Regions from separate parts of the Colwellia sp. BRX8-4 genome, predicted to be linked through region 1. Evidence: predicted binding sites of a transcription regulator. Region 1 holds the regulator's gene; each other region holds the start of a gene.
What was found. Region 1 encodes NrdR, which represses ribonucleotide reductase genes. Its sites were predicted from a motif close to AAACACNANATNTNGTGTTT; they were not measured.
Positions count from the first base shown of each region.

Region 2: nrdA (class 1a ribonucleoside-diphosphate reductase subunit alpha) is a predicted target of NrdR. The motif match lies at 1,745-1,764, and genes of this name have one in related genera.
Region 3: H4J56_RS05350 (adenosylcobalamin-dependent ribonucleoside-diphosphate reductase) is a predicted target of NrdR. The motif match lies at 2,481-2,500, and genes of this name have one in related genera.

Region 1 is NZ_JACGVS010000025.1:16,418-21,788, reverse strand. Features, by position in the region: gene H4J56_RS16805 (TonB-dependent siderophore receptor) at 1-558, shown strand, start outside; gene ribBA (bifunctional 3,4-dihydroxy-2-butanone-4-phosphate synthase/GTP cyclohydrolase II) at 629-1,738, opposite strand; gene H4J56_RS16795 (riboflavin synthase) at 1,821-2,486, opposite strand; gene ribD (bifunctional diaminohydroxyphosphoribosylaminopyrimidine deaminase/5-amino-6-(5-phosphoribosylamino)uracil reductase RibD) at 2,542-3,678, opposite strand; gene nrdR (transcriptional regulator NrdR) at 3,679-4,134, opposite strand; gene glyA (serine hydroxymethyltransferase) at 4,364-5,371, opposite strand, start outside.
Region 2 is NZ_JACGVS010000015.1:77,351-82,721, reverse strand. Features, by position in the region: gene H4J56_RS13440 (type 1 glutamine amidotransferase domain-containing protein) at 1-235, opposite strand, end outside; gene H4J56_RS13435 (LysR family transcriptional regulator) at 415-1,326, shown strand; gene nrdA (class 1a ribonucleoside-diphosphate reductase subunit alpha) at 1,904-4,177, shown strand; gene nrdB (class Ia ribonucleoside-diphosphate reductase subunit beta) at 4,312-5,371, shown strand, end outside.
Region 3 is NZ_JACGVS010000004.1:118,317-123,687, reverse strand. Features, by position in the region: gene H4J56_RS05355 (NrdJb) at 1-227, opposite strand, end outside; gene H4J56_RS05350 (adenosylcobalamin-dependent ribonucleoside-diphosphate reductase) at 261-2,417, opposite strand; gene zapE (cell division protein ZapE) at 2,623-3,738, opposite strand; gene H4J56_RS05340 (YhcB family protein) at 3,915-4,370, shown strand; gene H4J56_RS05335 (Do family serine endopeptidase) at 4,462-5,371, shown strand, end outside.

The sequences.
Region 1 (5,371 bases):
TCAGAGTTTGTCAAAACAACAGAGCTCGTTTGGATATATCAACATAATGATTTTTCCAGTGAACTGGTCTTTTTTCATAATGATTTACGAGACTTTATAAATAAGGTTCCTGACGATGGCGACGCACAATTTACTTTTGTTAACCATGTTGATATGGAAATTAGTGGTTTGGAAAGCAGTGCCAGTGTTGAATTAACGCCAAAATTACGTTTTTCACTCAATTACACCCATCTCTTTGATGACCCCATTAACGAGAGTTTTAAACACTTTGGTAGCGCCAATTTAAGCTATAAGTCAGGACAATGGAAATTCAATGTTAATGGTATTTGGCGAGATGAAGTAACACTACCTCCAATTAATGATGTCCGTTTTATACAAAAACAGTATTTTTTAATTTCAGGTAAAGTCACTTATGAGCTTGATAAAAAACAGCAACTTTCATTAATTGCGCAAAATTTACTGGATAAAGATTATGTTGTCTTCGACCCAAGAGTATTTAACGGTGAAGTACCAGGAAAAGGCAGAGAAATATCAGTGAGTTATCGCTATCAATTTTAACGTAATCACAAGCTTAAATGTTCATCTATAAAAATATTTCTATAGATGAACAAACTCGGACTAACGTTAATTATTCCGCTATATATTCAACAACTTCAAGACCAAATCCTGATAACGAATGATACTTAGTTTGTGAACTTAACAAGCGCATCTTACTAACACCTAAGTTAGAAAGGATTTGTGAGCCTACGCCAACGTTACGAGAGCCAACATGACGCTTTATTTCATTAACAACTTCACCCGCATCAATTTTTGCATACTTTTCAACTTGAGAAATTAACTCCGCAGTAGATTCATGCTTACCTAAAAGTACTAAAACACCGCCTTCTTTGGCAATTTTTTCTAAAGCATTAGCCATTGGCCATTGAGCAACACTCTCACGTTGGCTAAATAATAAATCTCTAAAGGTATTTTCTAGATGAACACGAACTAGTGTTGGTTCGTCAGCTTTAATCTCACCTTTAGTTAGGGCAAAGTGCGCCTGTCCATCAATGGTGTCTTTAAATACTGTTAAATCGAATTCTCCAAAGGCTGTTGGTAACTTACATTGAGAGACACGTTCAATAGTGGTCTCATTAGCATTTCTATATTCAATTAAGTCGGCAATGGTGCCCATCTTTAAATCATGCTTTTCAGCAATAATTTCTAAGTCTGGGCGGCGCGCCATAGTACCGTCTTCATTGAGTATTTCAACAATAACGGCGGCAGGCTCTAAACCCGCTAAACGCGCTAAATCGGTTCCAGCTTCCGTATGGCCTGCGCGATTTAATACACCTCCATCTTTGGCTATTAATGGAAAAATATGCCCCGGCTGAACAATACTTAAATGATTAGCATCTTTGGCAACAGCAGCTAATACAGTCGTTGCACGATCGCCAGCAGAAATCCCGGTAGTTACTCCTTGAGCGGCCTCAATTGACACAGTAAAATTAGTGCTAAATTGAGCGTCATTTTTTTCAACCATCAAAGGTAACTTGAGCTGCTGGCATTTTTCAACCGTCATCGGCATACAAATTAAACCACGACCGTGAGTCGCCATAAAATTAATGGCTTCGGGGGTTACTTTTTCAGCAGCCATAATGAAGTCACCTTCATTTTCTCTGTCTTCATCGTCCATCAAAATGACCATTTTACCTTGAGCAATATCGTCAATAATTTCTTGTGGGGTATTTAAATTCATGATCATCTCTTTTATTTAATTTTTTTTCATAATTTTGAGGAATACAATAGTGCGCTTGATATACAAACGCTACCTTGTTTGTTTACTTCATAAAACCGTTACGTGCTAATAGTTCATGAGTCACACCAGAACTATGGTGCTCGGCCGTGCTAGCGGCTTTTTTTGTTAATAGCCTTTCGATATAACGGGCGATTAAGTCAACTTCTAAATTGACTTTAGTGCCCGCTTTATATTGAGCAATAATGGTTTGCGCGTTAGTGTGAGGAACGATCGTTAGACGAAATTTATCATCGGTGACACTGTTAACTGTTAAGCTCGTGCCGTCAATTGTGATAGAGCCTTTTTCGGCAATGTATGGCGCTAAATCACTTGGCATTTCAAGCCAGTATTCTAGGCTATTACCATTATGTTCAATCGAGGTTATTACAACCACAGCATCGACATGGCCAGACACCATATGTCCGCCAAAACGAGTGGTGGGTAACATGGCTTTTTCTAAATTAACAGCCTGCCCTGTTTGATAATCAACAAAGCCAGTACGCTGTAAGGTTTCATTAGAAACATCGGCACTATAAGTTGATGAGTCAAAAGCGACAACGGTTAAACAAATGCCATTGGTCGCTATTGAATCACCTAATTTAACATCACTCATATCTAATAAACCGGTGGAAATAACAATTCTTGCACCCTGTCCAGTAATGTTTATCGCTTGAATGCTACCAACTGCTTCAATTATTCCTGTGAACATAATCACTCTTTAAGTCATTTTTAGGTCAAGTAAAACTCAACACCATACTAAAATTTTACGGTAAAAGTTTAGCAATAATACGGATATCTTTGCCGATCATACGTAAATCAATTATATTTAGTTCTTTTGCTTGGCTCAAGCTTTCAATGCTTGTCATATTCACTAAGCTTTTACTGTCTGCACCCATCAATTTAGGGGCTTGATATAAAATCAATTCATCGACTAAATTTTGTTCAATAAAAGCACCCGCTAATCGAGCACCTGACTCAATGAGTACATCATTTAAATTTAGCTTAGCTAAATATTGAAGTAATGCATGTAAGTCAATCTGTTGTTCATTAGCTAATGTATTGACTACAGGTAAAACCACCTGCTTTACAAAATGAGGCCATTGATGAATGTTTTCAATGGTACGACGAATTAAAATTATTGGGCTGTGCTCATTAAATAAAGCTAAGTTAGGCGTTAAGCGATTTTTTGTATCTATAATCACTCTTATCGGTTGCCTAACGTCTTCCTCTTGATAACTATCTTTTAATTCCCCTAGCTCAGACCAACGTACCGTCATTTTTGCATTATCGGTTAATATACTGTCAGCACCACTGATAATCGCACAACTTTGTGCGCGTAAACGCTGAACATCTTGTCGAGCTTGAGGCGAAGTAATCCATTTACTTTCACCATTTTTCATCGCGGTTTTTCCATCTAAACTCGCCGCTAATTTACAACGGACGTAGGGCAAACCTGTGGTCATTTGTTTGATAAAACCAACATTTAAATCTTCAGCCGCTTGTCTCAATAAACCGTGTTGCGAAGATATTTCCGCTTGTGCTAACATTTTTAAACCATTACCAGCAACTTTAGGATTTGGATCAACCATCGCCGCTATGACATGTTTAATACCGGCAAGAATAAGTCCTTTAGCACAGGGTGGCGTTAACCCATAATGACTACACGGCTCAAGTGTTACATAAGCGGTTGCACCTTGCGCATTTTTACCCGCCATTGCTAACGCGTTAACTTCAGCATGGCCTTCACCCGCTTTTTGATGAAAACCTTCTCCGACAATTTTACCATCTTTTACCAAAACACAACCAACGCGCGGATTAGGCGAGGTGGTATAATGTCCTTGTTTGGCAAGCATTATAGCCCGTTGCATAAAACGGTAATCTTCGGCTGAAAATTCTTTCATCTATTTTTCATTACCTAAGCGCGCAATTTCTTCACTAAATTCGCGAATATCTTCAAAAGAGCGATAAACCGAGGCAAAACGCACATAAGCGACTTTATCTAATTCTTTTAATTGTTCCATGATGATATTACCAAGCAACTCACTCGATACTTCTCGCTCACCAGTGGCACGTAGCTTTGATTTGACTTTATTAATCGATAGTTCGACTTGCTCGACACTCACCGGACGTTTTTCGAGTGCTCGCACTAAACCATTACGCATTTTATCTTCATTGAAAGGCTCACGTGAACCATCATTTTTAATAATACGTGGCATAACTAACTCAGCAGTTTCAAAGGTAGTGTAGCGCTCATGACAGGCTAGACATTCGCGGCGACGGCGAACTTGATGACCGTCAGAGACCAAACGAGAGTCAATGACTTTGGTATCTAAGGCTCTACAAAAAGGACAATACATGGAAAGCTCCAAAAAAGGTTATACCAATCCCAATAAGTATATTTTTATCTTAATGGACTCGGTACTTTCGACACATAGCTCTGTTTAATTGACAGAAACAATAATGGCCGCTAATGCGGCCATTTTAGTCTAATTAAGCTATTGTTACATTAACTTATTTATAGCTTTTCCCATTAGACTTTAAGCGCCACAGCTATATCGCTTAAGACACTAAAGTCGTTAGCTTAATTTACGCGTATACAGGGAAGCGTGAACAAAGTTCTTTAACACTGGCTTTAACATCAGTAACCGTCTGTTCATTGTTGATATCGTCTAAAATATCACAAATCCAACCCGTTAATGCTTGAGTTTCAACAACGCCAAAACCACGACGCGTAATAGCCGGAGTACCTAAACGTAAACCAGAAGTTACAAACGGAGAACGTGGGTCGTTAGGTACTGAGTTTTTATTTACCGTAATATGGGCACGGCCTAATGCAGCATCAGCATCTTTACCTGTAATATCTTTATCAATTAAGTCAAGTAACAATAAGTGGTTTTCAGTGCCGTTAGAAACAACTTTGTAACCGCGTTCCTGAAGAACAGCAACCATAGCTTTAGCATTGTCTAAAACATTCTGTTGATAAACTTTAAACTCAGGTTCTAATGCTTCTTTAAATGCAACCGCTTTAGCTGCAATAATGTGCATTAATGGGCCACCTTGGCCACCTGGGAAAACAGCAGAGTTTAATTTTTTATAGATAGCTTCATCATCACAACCCGAAATAATTAAACCGCCACGAGGACCGGCTAATGTTTTATGAGTAGTTGTAGTAACAACATGCGCATGTGGCACTGGGTTTGGATATAAACCGGCGGCAATTAAACCAGCAACATGAGCCATATCAACGAAAAAGTATGCGCCAACACCGTCTGCGATTTTACGCATACGTGCCCAATCAACAACACCAGAGAAAGCAGAAAAACCACCAATGATCATTTCTGGTTTATGTTCTTGTGCTAAACGTTCCATTTCTTCGTAATCTATGTCACCTGTTTCTGGGTGAAGACCGTATTGAAATGCTTCGTAAGACTTGCCAGAAAAACTAACATGAGAACCATGCGTTAAATGACCACCGTGCGCTAAACTCATTCCTAACACTTTACCACCTGGAGTAACAAGCGCTTGAAAAACTGCAGCATTAGCTTGAGAACCAGCATGAGGTTGCACGTTCGCGTAAGTTGCGCCAAATAATTC
Region 2 (5,371 bases), on a different contig from region 1:
GTGCTTCGCTATCTGCATCGTAACGGTCTGTCGCAGCTGTTTGAAAGTCTTCAAGTGTGCTGGTTGGGTCTATTGGTGCTTGTCCACCCTTAGGTGTTGCTAAAGTAACTTCGACACCAGCATCGATAAAAGCATAATAAGGGGCGGCAAATTCTTCAACCCAAAAACCGGTTTTTTGGCCTGTGTTACCAAGCTCATCATGTGAAGTAAGTACCATTAATATTTGTTTAGTCATTATCATTCATCCGTTTGGTTATATAAGTGAGTTTAGGTGTTCGTTTATTCAATGTAGCTAGTATATGCCTAAGAACAAAAATGAACAATGCAGATAAAACTGACATCATTGTATCAATAATTGATACAATGATTAGCAAAGTAAATGATTAACTGGTTATTACCTCAATAGGTGCTGTTATGGATATCTCATTTGAACAACTCAAAAGTATGGTTGTATTCGCTCAAGTCATTGAACAAGGTAGCTTAAGTGCAGCCGCTAAACATTTAGGACTATCAAGAGCAGTAGTAAGTTATCATTTGAAGAAGCTTGAAGCGCAGCTCGAGGTAAAGTTACTTAATCGTTCAACACGTGCGATTAACCTGACCGAAGCGGGTCAAGCCTATTATGAACGCTGTCGAGTTATTGCTGAGCAAGCCAGTGCCGCTAATCAGCAAATTGAAAATTTCAAAAATGAACCTATCGGCTTACTTAAAATAACGTGCCCGGTAAATGTTGGTTTGCAGACCGTTGTGCCGGCGCTGAACGAATTTAAAAAAATTTACCCCAAAATAGCACTCGATGTGATGTTAACTGATGAGGTCGTTAATATTATGAAAGAAGGTATCGATTTAGCGATTCGCGGTGCCCCCTTACCTGACTCTGGTTTACAAGCAACTAAACTGGCGACGCTACAAACATGCCTTTGTGGCGCACCTGAATATTTTCTGCAATTTGGCCGCCCCACTAAACCGGCTGATTTAAGCGACCACCAATGGGTTATTTATAAATTAACCTCTGGAGTGTTAACCTTGACTAAGGGCAGTCGTTCGTTCAGTGTCACCACAAAAGGCAGTATTAGTACCAATAATGCCGCCGCACGTACTGCCTTTGTTGAAGCAGGACATGGTCTGGGCCGTATTCCTATTTACGATGCTTGGCCAAAAATAAAAGCAGGCACTTTAGAAACAGTGCTAGATGATTATGCTTTTAGCGACATTAATGTCTTTGGTGTATTCCCGCCTGGTACAGCCAATTCCAAAAAGCTGCGCTTATTACTTAACTTCTTAAAAGAGTATTTCACCAGCCAAAGTATAATAAAAAAGCAATAACCCCACTTATTAATGTATATATTTTTGTGTGGACCAACCGCTCTTATGATCTACTAATAACTAGCGGATAAACTTTATACAAGTTGTCATCGTAACGCTTAACCTAAACAGTCTATATCAGCATTATTGTTCATTTAGTGCCCTTCCTGCTTAAAAAAAAGCAACGTGTTGTTTTTATTGGAAATTAAGTTTTAGCTGACAAAAACAACCAATAAACGGGTAATTTTATTTAAAAATAAATTACCCACAAAAATTAATTAAAATAAACGTTGCGTTTTTGTAATATCAAAAATAAAAAGCACTACTAAGTTAGTCGTTACTAACTGAACTTTTACTCTAAAGAAAGTTATTAAAAACTATGCTTTTTATCACTTGCAAAAACAGCCAAACCTCATTATCTTGTGATCAGTTTTTAGAAAACCCCTATATATAGTGTATTTGTTGTTCAGATGTTTTTTTGTGCTAATTTACATTTTAGGGAAATATAATACTGATAAGTGTTCACTTAACGTTTTCTTTAGTTGACAACGTTAGGTAAATAAAGCGACCAGCATAATTAATAAATGACAGGCTCTTCATGACTAATAATCTTTTTGTAAGTAAGCGTAACGGCAAAAAAGAACTCATCGATTTAGAAAAAATTCATCAAGTTATCACTTGGGCTGCTGAAGGCCTTGATAACGTTTCGGTGTCACAAGTTGAGTTGAAATCTCATATTCAATTCTACGACGGTATCAAGACTGCTGACATTCATGAAACTATCATTAAAGCCGCCGCTGATCTTATTTCAGAAGAGACACCTGATTATCAGTATTTATCAGCACGTTTGGCTATTTTTCATCTACGTAAAAAAGCCTACGGCCAATTTGAGCCGCCTAAATTATTTACCCATGTTGTTAGTATGGTAGAAAATGGTAAATATGATGAACATCTTCTAGCTGATTACAGCGAAGCAGAGTTTGAACAAATGGAAAAATTTCTTGTTCATCCTCGCGATTTAGACTTTAGTTACGCCGCAGTCAAACAATTAGAAGGTAAATACCTTGTCCAAAACCGGGTAACGGGTGAAATTTACGAAAGTGCTCAGTTTTTATATATCTTAGTGGCCGCTTGTTTATTTGCTAAATATCCTGTTGAAACACGTTTAAAATATGTTGAAGGTTTTTATCACGCGATTTCAACCTTCAAAATATCGTTACCTACACCTATTATGGCAGGGGTACGTACGCCTACTCGTCAATTTTCATCTTGTGTATTAATTGAATGTGGTGACAGTTTAGACTCAATAAACGCGGCTTCTAGCTCTATTGTTAAATATGTTTCACAACGAGCAGGCATTGGCATCAATGCTGGCCGTATTCGCGCTTTAGGTAGTTCGATACGTAATGGTGAAGCCTTTCATACCGGTTGTATTCCGTTTTTCAAGCATTTTCAAACGGCTGTTAAAAGTTGTTCACAAGGGGGAGTTCGAGGCGGCGCAGCTACGTTATTCTACCCACTTTGGCATTTAGAAGTTGAAAGCTTACTGGTCCTTAAAAATAACCGAGGTGTTGAAGAAAATCGTGTCCGTCATTTAGATTATGGCGTGCAATTCAATAAGCTTATGTACACACGCTTAATCAAAGGAGAGTCTATTACTCTCTTTAGCCCGAGCGATGTTCCTGGCCTTTATGATGCTTTTTTTGAAGACCAAGAGAAATTTGAAGCCTTGTATGTAAAATATGAAGCTGATGATTCAATTCGTAAAAAATGCATTAAAGCTATTGAGTTATTCACCTTATTTGCTCAAGAGCGTGCCAGCACAGGTCGAATTTATTTACAGAATGTTGATCACTGTAATACGCACAGCCCATTCGATCCGAAACAAGCACCAATACGCCAAAGTAATTTGTGTTTAGAGATTGCGCTACCGACACAACCAATGAATGATATTAATGATCCAAATGGCGAAATTGCCCTTTGTACTTTGTCAGCCTTTAACTTAGGCGCAATAGAAAGCTTAGATGAATTAGAAGGTTTATCAGACCTTGCAGTTCGAGCGCTTGATAGTTTACTTGATTATCAAAACTACCCGATGCCAGCTGCTTACAATGCCACTATAGGCAGAAGAACATTAGGTATAGGCGTAATAAACTATGCTTATTACTTAGCTAAAAACGGCGTGTATTATTCAAATGGCAGTGCTAACAATTTAACTCACCGTACCTTTGAAGCCATTCAATTTAATTTATTGAAAGCATCAAATGAATTAGCAAAAGAAAAAGGCGCTTGTCCTAAATTTAATGAGACACGTTTATCACAAGGTATTTTACCGATTGATACTTATAAAAAGACCATTGACGACATTACCGGTGAACCCCTTCATCTTGACTGGGAAACTTTGCGAGAGAGTATCAAGACACATGGCGTAAGAAATTCAACGGTTTCCGCGTTAATGCCATCTGAAACTTCATCACAAATTTCAAATGCTACAAATGGAATTGAACCACCAAGAGGTTTAATCAGTATAAAGGCTAGTAAAGATGGTGTTTTAAAACAGGTTGTACCTGAATATCAAAGATTAAAGGGTAACTATGAGTTACTTTGGAATATTCCAAATAACGAAGGTTACTTGCAGCTAGTGGGTATCATGCAGAAGTTTATTGACCAAACCATCTCTGCAAATACTAACTACGACCCTGCACGCTTTGAAGGCGGAAAAGTACCGGTGAAGCAAATCTTAAAGGATATTTTAACCGCTTATAAATTAGGCGTTAAAACCATGTATTACCATAACACCCGTGATGGTGCGTCTGAGAATATGCTCGGATTAGAAGAAGAAGACTGTGAAGGCGGCGCATGTAAAATTTAATTGTGCGCACAAAAAAAAGCTTCATTGTTTTTTAACAATGGAGCTTTGAGCATAATCAGTCATACCTATAATTTTTAAAAACAAAATTTCGATAACAGGCTGTGACTTCCATGCGTGTTATCAAGGAGTAATAGATGTCCTACACCACGTTTAATCAAGTTCCTAACAATGCGCTACTCGAGCCAATGTTTTTAGGTAACAGTGTCAATGTCTCACGATATGACCAACAACGTTTTATCGCCTTTGAAAAACTTATTGAAAAACAGTTATCGTTTTTTTGGCGTCCTGAAGAAATTGATGTATCAAAAGACAGATCTGATTGGCAAAGTTTAACGCCTTCAGAAAAGCATATTTTCATTTCCAACCTAAAATATCAAACTTTGCTTGATTCTATGGCAGCACGCTCGGTGAATGCGATGTTTTTACCGCTGGTTTCATTACCAGAAGTAGAAACTTGGATAGAAACCTGGGCTTTCAGTGAAACCATTCATTCTCGCTCTTACACGCATATTTTGAGAAACTTGTTTTCAGATCCAAGTGAAATATTTGACGACATCGTTGTTAACCCAGCTATTTTAAAGCGTGCATCCAGTATTTCTAAATACTTTGATGCCGTGATCATCACCACACAACTACTCCAGTCACAAGGTGACGGTACCTATGAAGTCGATGGTGAAATGATTGAAGTATCAACTCGCAAGCTTAAAGAGCGCTTATACTTGGCTGTTTGTTCGGTCAACGCTTTAGAAGCCATTCGCTTTTATGTCAGCTTTGCCTGTTCATTTGCTTTTGCCGAGCGTGAGTTATTAGAAGGTAACGCAAAAATTATTAAGCTTATTGCTCGAGATGAAGCTTTGCATTTAACCGGTACTCAACATATTTTAAATAACTGGTTATCCGGTAGAGATGATCCTGAAATGAAAATCATTTCTCAAGAAATGAAAGAGCAAGGATTACAGATATTTCTTGATGTTGTTGAACAAGAAAAAGAATGGGCTCAGTACCTATTCAAAGACGGTTCAATGATTGGCTTGAATGCGGCAATATTAAATCAATATATTGAGTACATTAGTAATCAACGCTTAACGGCTATTGGTTTTGATGCACCCTTTGATATAAAAAGTAACCCATTACCATGGATGAATGCTTACTTAGTATCAGACAATGTTCAGGTCGCTCCACAAGAAACAGAGA
Region 3 (5,371 bases), on a different contig from region 1:
CGAGTTTCTTGGTCACTTTCTTGATTGAGCAAAATATCATTAATAGTAATATAAAGAGCATGGTCTGATACTGGCGGTTTTATTTTATAAGTAGAACCAATTAACATTTCAGGACGTTTTGTACTTTCGGTGAGTTTATCCGCGATGCCTTTTATTTTTTCTTTAACAGGCAGCTGATCAGCAACTAACACCTTAACCGCAGTGATCGCTTGATTAATTTCTCTCATTATTAGTTTCCTCGTTATTTTTTGCCAGGGCTTTTAGAGCTTACCGTAGTAACCTTCTTTTAAAGCGTCATGAAGATTTGCAGCCGTATGCGTTTCGCCGTCGTAAACCACCTCTTCATTACCTTTCGCTAAAATCTCAGTGCCATCGGCTAAGGTAAACTGATACGTTACATTAGCGAGTTCTTCGTCTTTTACTAATACGCCTTGATGGACTTCTGGGTTAAAACGAAAAGTCGTACAGCCTTTCAAGCCCTGGTCGTATGCATACAAATAGATATCTTTGAAGTTTTCATAATCGATATCAGTTGGAACATTAATTGTTTTTGAAATAGACGAGTCTATCCAGTATTGTGCCGCAGACTGAATATCAACATGTTCTTTAGGAGCGATGGCATCGGCAGATACAAAATAGTTAGGCAGCTTTTTATTGTCATCTTCGCTATATGCCAAAGCATCTTTATTGATAAAATGACGATATGCCAGCAGTTCATAACTTGAAACAGCGACGGATTCTTTTGATTTCTTACCTTGACGAATAATATTGCGGTGATATTCATGTGCAAAGCTTGGTTCAATACCATTAGATACATTATTACCTAGACTGAGCGCTAAAGTGCCTGTGGGTGCTATTGAAGAATGATGTGTAAAACGGGCGCCAACCTCAGCTAACGCTTCGACAAGTTCAGGATTTTCTTCAGCGATACGCTGCATATAACGACTGTATTTTGCGTGCAGAACTGAACCTTTTATTTTATCCGCCACTTTTATGCCGTCTTTTATCATTTCGGGGCGTTTTACTAGCATTTGCTGAGTTACCACGAACGTTTGTGCAAGTATCGGCGCAGGACCTTTTTCTTTTGCTAAATTTAACGCTTCTTGCCACCCCGTTATCGCTAAAACTTTTGATACTTTGTCAGTAAAAGCCAGGGCTTCAGGACTATTATAAGGTATTTTTAATAATGTCAGAGCTGAGCCTAATCCTAAGTACCCCATACCATGACGGCGCTTACTTTGAATTTCTTGCTGTTGTTCAGGCAGTGGTAAGCCATTAATTTCTACTACGTTGTCGAGCATGCGGGTAAAAACTTTAATAACTTCGCGGTATTTATCCCAATTAAATTTCGCACTAGAAGTGAAAGGTTGCTCAACAAATTTAACTAAATTTACTGAACCCAGCAGACAAGCACCGTTGGGCGGTAATATTTGTTCGCCGCAGGGATTACTTGCACGTAGTTTTTCACAAAACCAGTTGTTATTCATTTCGTTAGCATGGTCAATGAGTAAAAAACCTGGTTCAGCATAGTCAAATGTATTGCTCATTATCATATCCCACAGCCTAACAGCTGGTATCGTGCTATAAATTTTACAGGCGATTTTACCTTCATGATTCAATACATAATTATGTTTTTTAATATAAGCGTTATCAAAATAATTCTCTTTGAAGAGTATTTTATCCCGATCGGTGATAGCGATATCATCGGCAAGTAACTCTTGGTGAGAAATAGGAAAATTGAGTAACCAGTCTTGTTGATTTTTTACAGCAGCAATAAATTCATCACTGATCAGTAGTGATAAATTAAATTGCCGTAACCGACCATCCTCGCGCTTCGCTAAAATAAAACGTTTAACATCAGGGTGAGAGATATCAAAAACCCCCATTTGCGCACCACGCCGCCCGCCGGCAGAACTAATGGTAAAACACATTTTATCGAAGATATCCATGAACGACAGTGGACCTGAAGTTGTGGCACCGGCGCCAGCAACAAAGGCACCACTAGGTCTTAAAGTTGAGAATTCATAACCAATACCACACCCCGCCTTTAACGTTAGGCCTGCTTGGTGCACCGCAGTTAATATACCCGTCATTGAATCGTCGATAGTGCCTGAAACCGTGCAGTTTATTGTTGATGTGGCGGGCTTAAATTTTTTGGCACCTGCATTTGATATTATTCGTCCCGCAGGATAGGCGCCACATTCCATCGCCCAAACAAATTTCTCGTACCACTTTTTCTTATCTTTATTTTCTATATCCGCGAGCGCTAAGGCAACTCGATGAAATGTTTCTGAAATAGTATTCTCTTGCGGGTGGCCATGTTTGTCTTTTAAGCGGTATTTTTTATCCCAAATATCAACTGAAGCGGCTTGTAATTTAATACTTGTCGCTAAGCCTGGTGAAAAAGCGTTTGTCATCAGCATTCCTTTATCATTTTATTTTTGGTGTATATTACCTATAAAAATAAATGACAAAAGCCAAAGCACTACATATTGCGATCAAGATCAATAAACAACACAACATATAGCTAGTTAGCGTAATAACGCTAAAATTGGCATAAAAAAATGCCGATCGTTAAATCGGCATTTTTATAATTATCTTTAAGTAAGTTTTACTATCTCACTAAGGTAAGTGCTTACTTGCTAAATAATCATGTGACTGCATTTCTTGTAAACGACTTAAACAACGTTTGAACTCAAATTCCAAACCACCGTGGCTGTATAAATTTTCCATTTCGACTTCAGCAGAAATAATTAATTTTACATTACGTTCATAAAATTCATCAACCAAGGCAATAAATCGACGGGCCGCATCTTCACGATCGACACTCATTTGTTTAACATTTGCTAATAATACCGTGTGATACAAACGACTTATCTCCATATAGTCAGTTTGACTACGTGCGGATTCACACAACACCGAAAAGTCAAAGTGCACAATACCGTCTGACTCTTCAATCGCCGATAATGAGCGATTATTTATTTTAACGTCAACATCTTTCTTACCTGGTTTGACCGACAATTGAATAAAATATTGCGCCAGGTTTTCACTTGCCTCTGCATCAAGTGGAGCATGGTAAATCTCGGCTTGCTCTAGGGTTCGCAAACGGTAATCAATACCGCTATCGACATTTACCACATCACAATGTTTATTGATGAGTTTAATAGCTGGTAAAAAACGTTCGCGTTGCAAACCATTTCGGTACAGACCGTCAGGTATAATATTTGACGTTGCCACTAAAGTAACATTATGTGCAAATAATTCTTCAAACAAAGCGCCAAGGATCATTGCATCGGTAATGTCGGAAACAAAAAATTCATCAAAACAAATAATACAGGTTTCATCAGCAAAACGTTTGGCAATTATTTTCAATGGGTCAGCTTGCCCGGTTAATGTTTTTAATTCTTGATGAACACGGTGCATAAAGCGATGAAAGTGAACACGCATTTTATTTTCAAAAGGCAAACAATCATAAAATGTATCAACTAAATAAGTTTTCCCTCGACCAACGCCACCCCAAAAATAAAGTCCTTGTATGGTTTTGGTTTCAGATGAGGCAACAATGCGCTTCCAGCGATTAAGCACCTTCTTAAATCCTTCAACGGGTAAGGGTTTATTTTGAAGATCTTCATAGAGACGCTGTAAGTTTTTTACCGCATTTTCCTGCGCATCGTCATGTAAAAAATCATCACGAGTTAAATCTTCATTATACTTATCTAGAGGTGAAAGCTTGATCATTTATTGGCCACTTATATTTTGTTTCACAAAGTCTTTACAGGACTAATGAAATATTTTCTTGAAATTAACAAATTCGCAATCATATTCATTAGGTAAGCGCGAACAGAAGCGCTATTATACAAAATAAGTTCCCATATTTTTACTAATTTTATTGAATATAACGAGGGTTTGACACTATGGATATAGTTTTAGCAATTTTTCTTTTATTAGTTGGTGCGGCAATAGGTTTTGTTGCTAGTCGTTTTTTATCTGCATCAGTCCAAGACAACCAGAAACTTAGTGAACGCGTTAGTAATAGTGAAGCCGCTTTAGCGCAATATAAACTCGATGTTGCAGAACATTTAGATGATTCAACAATACTTTTGGACAAAATGAATAGCACTTGCCAAACAGCCATGTTGCAAATGGAAAAAAGTACGCAGTTATTAAAACAAGCAACACCTTCAGACGTTGATGGCATGCCTTTTTTCTCAAAAGAAACACAAGAACAACTTGCACAAACCGTATCATTACGTCACAGCCGAGCCGAACGTAAGAGTGAAGAAACAAGCACAGAACCACCACTTGACTACTCAGGTCAAGCGAGTGGACTTTTTGCCGACAAGAAACAAAGTGTTACAAATGTAGGCTAATGTTCTTTGGAACTAACGCACACAGCATAGGTCTTTAGTTAAGTATAAAATTACATTAATCATTTATGTTTATAAGAAGGTTGTCTCTTTTATGAAAAAACTGTCTGTTTTAGCAACAAGTATTCTTCTTTCCGGCTCTATTGCCGTGGCAAGTTTGCCCGTCCAAGCCAATTTACCTTTTTCCGTTAGTGGTCAACAGTTGCCAAGTTTAGCGCCGATGCTAGAGAAGGTTACTCCGGGTGTCGTGCTAATTTCGGTTACTGGTACCCACGAAGATAAATCTAAAGTACCAGATGCTTTAAAGTTTTTCTTTGGTAATCCTCAACAAAACCAAGCAAGAAAACGTGAATTTCGAGGTTTAGGCTCAGGGGTCATTATTGATGCTGCACAAGGCTACATAGTCACTAATAATCATGTCATCAATGAAGCTGATGAAATTCAAATAACGTTAAAAGACGGTCGTCAAATCACCGCCAAGAGAATTGGCTCCGATGCCAGTAGTGATATCGCTTTACTACAAATAGACGCTGAAGATTTAATTGAAGTAAAATTAGCTGACTCAGATGATATACGAGTTGGAGATTTTGCCGTTGCCATTGGTAGCCCTTTTGGTTTGGGGCAAACCGTCACTTCAGGTATTATAAGTGCTTTAGGACGTAGCGGATTAAACGCGCAGAATTACGAAGACTTTATTCAAACTGATGCTGCTATCAACAGCGGTAATTCAGGTGGTGCACTCATTAACTTACACGGTAAACTTGTTGGCATTAATACGGCGATATTAGGCCCTAATGGTGGCAATGTGGGTATTGGCTTTGCCATACCCAGTAATATGGTCGATAACATTGTTAGACAATTGATTGAGTTCGGCGAAGTTCGCCGTGGTGTACTTGGCGTGTTAGGCCGAAGTGTCAATGGTGAAATCGCCAAGGCACTAGAACTCGAGTCGAGCCAAGGTGGCTTTATCGAGCAAGTCGTTGCTGATTCTGCTGCTGCCGATG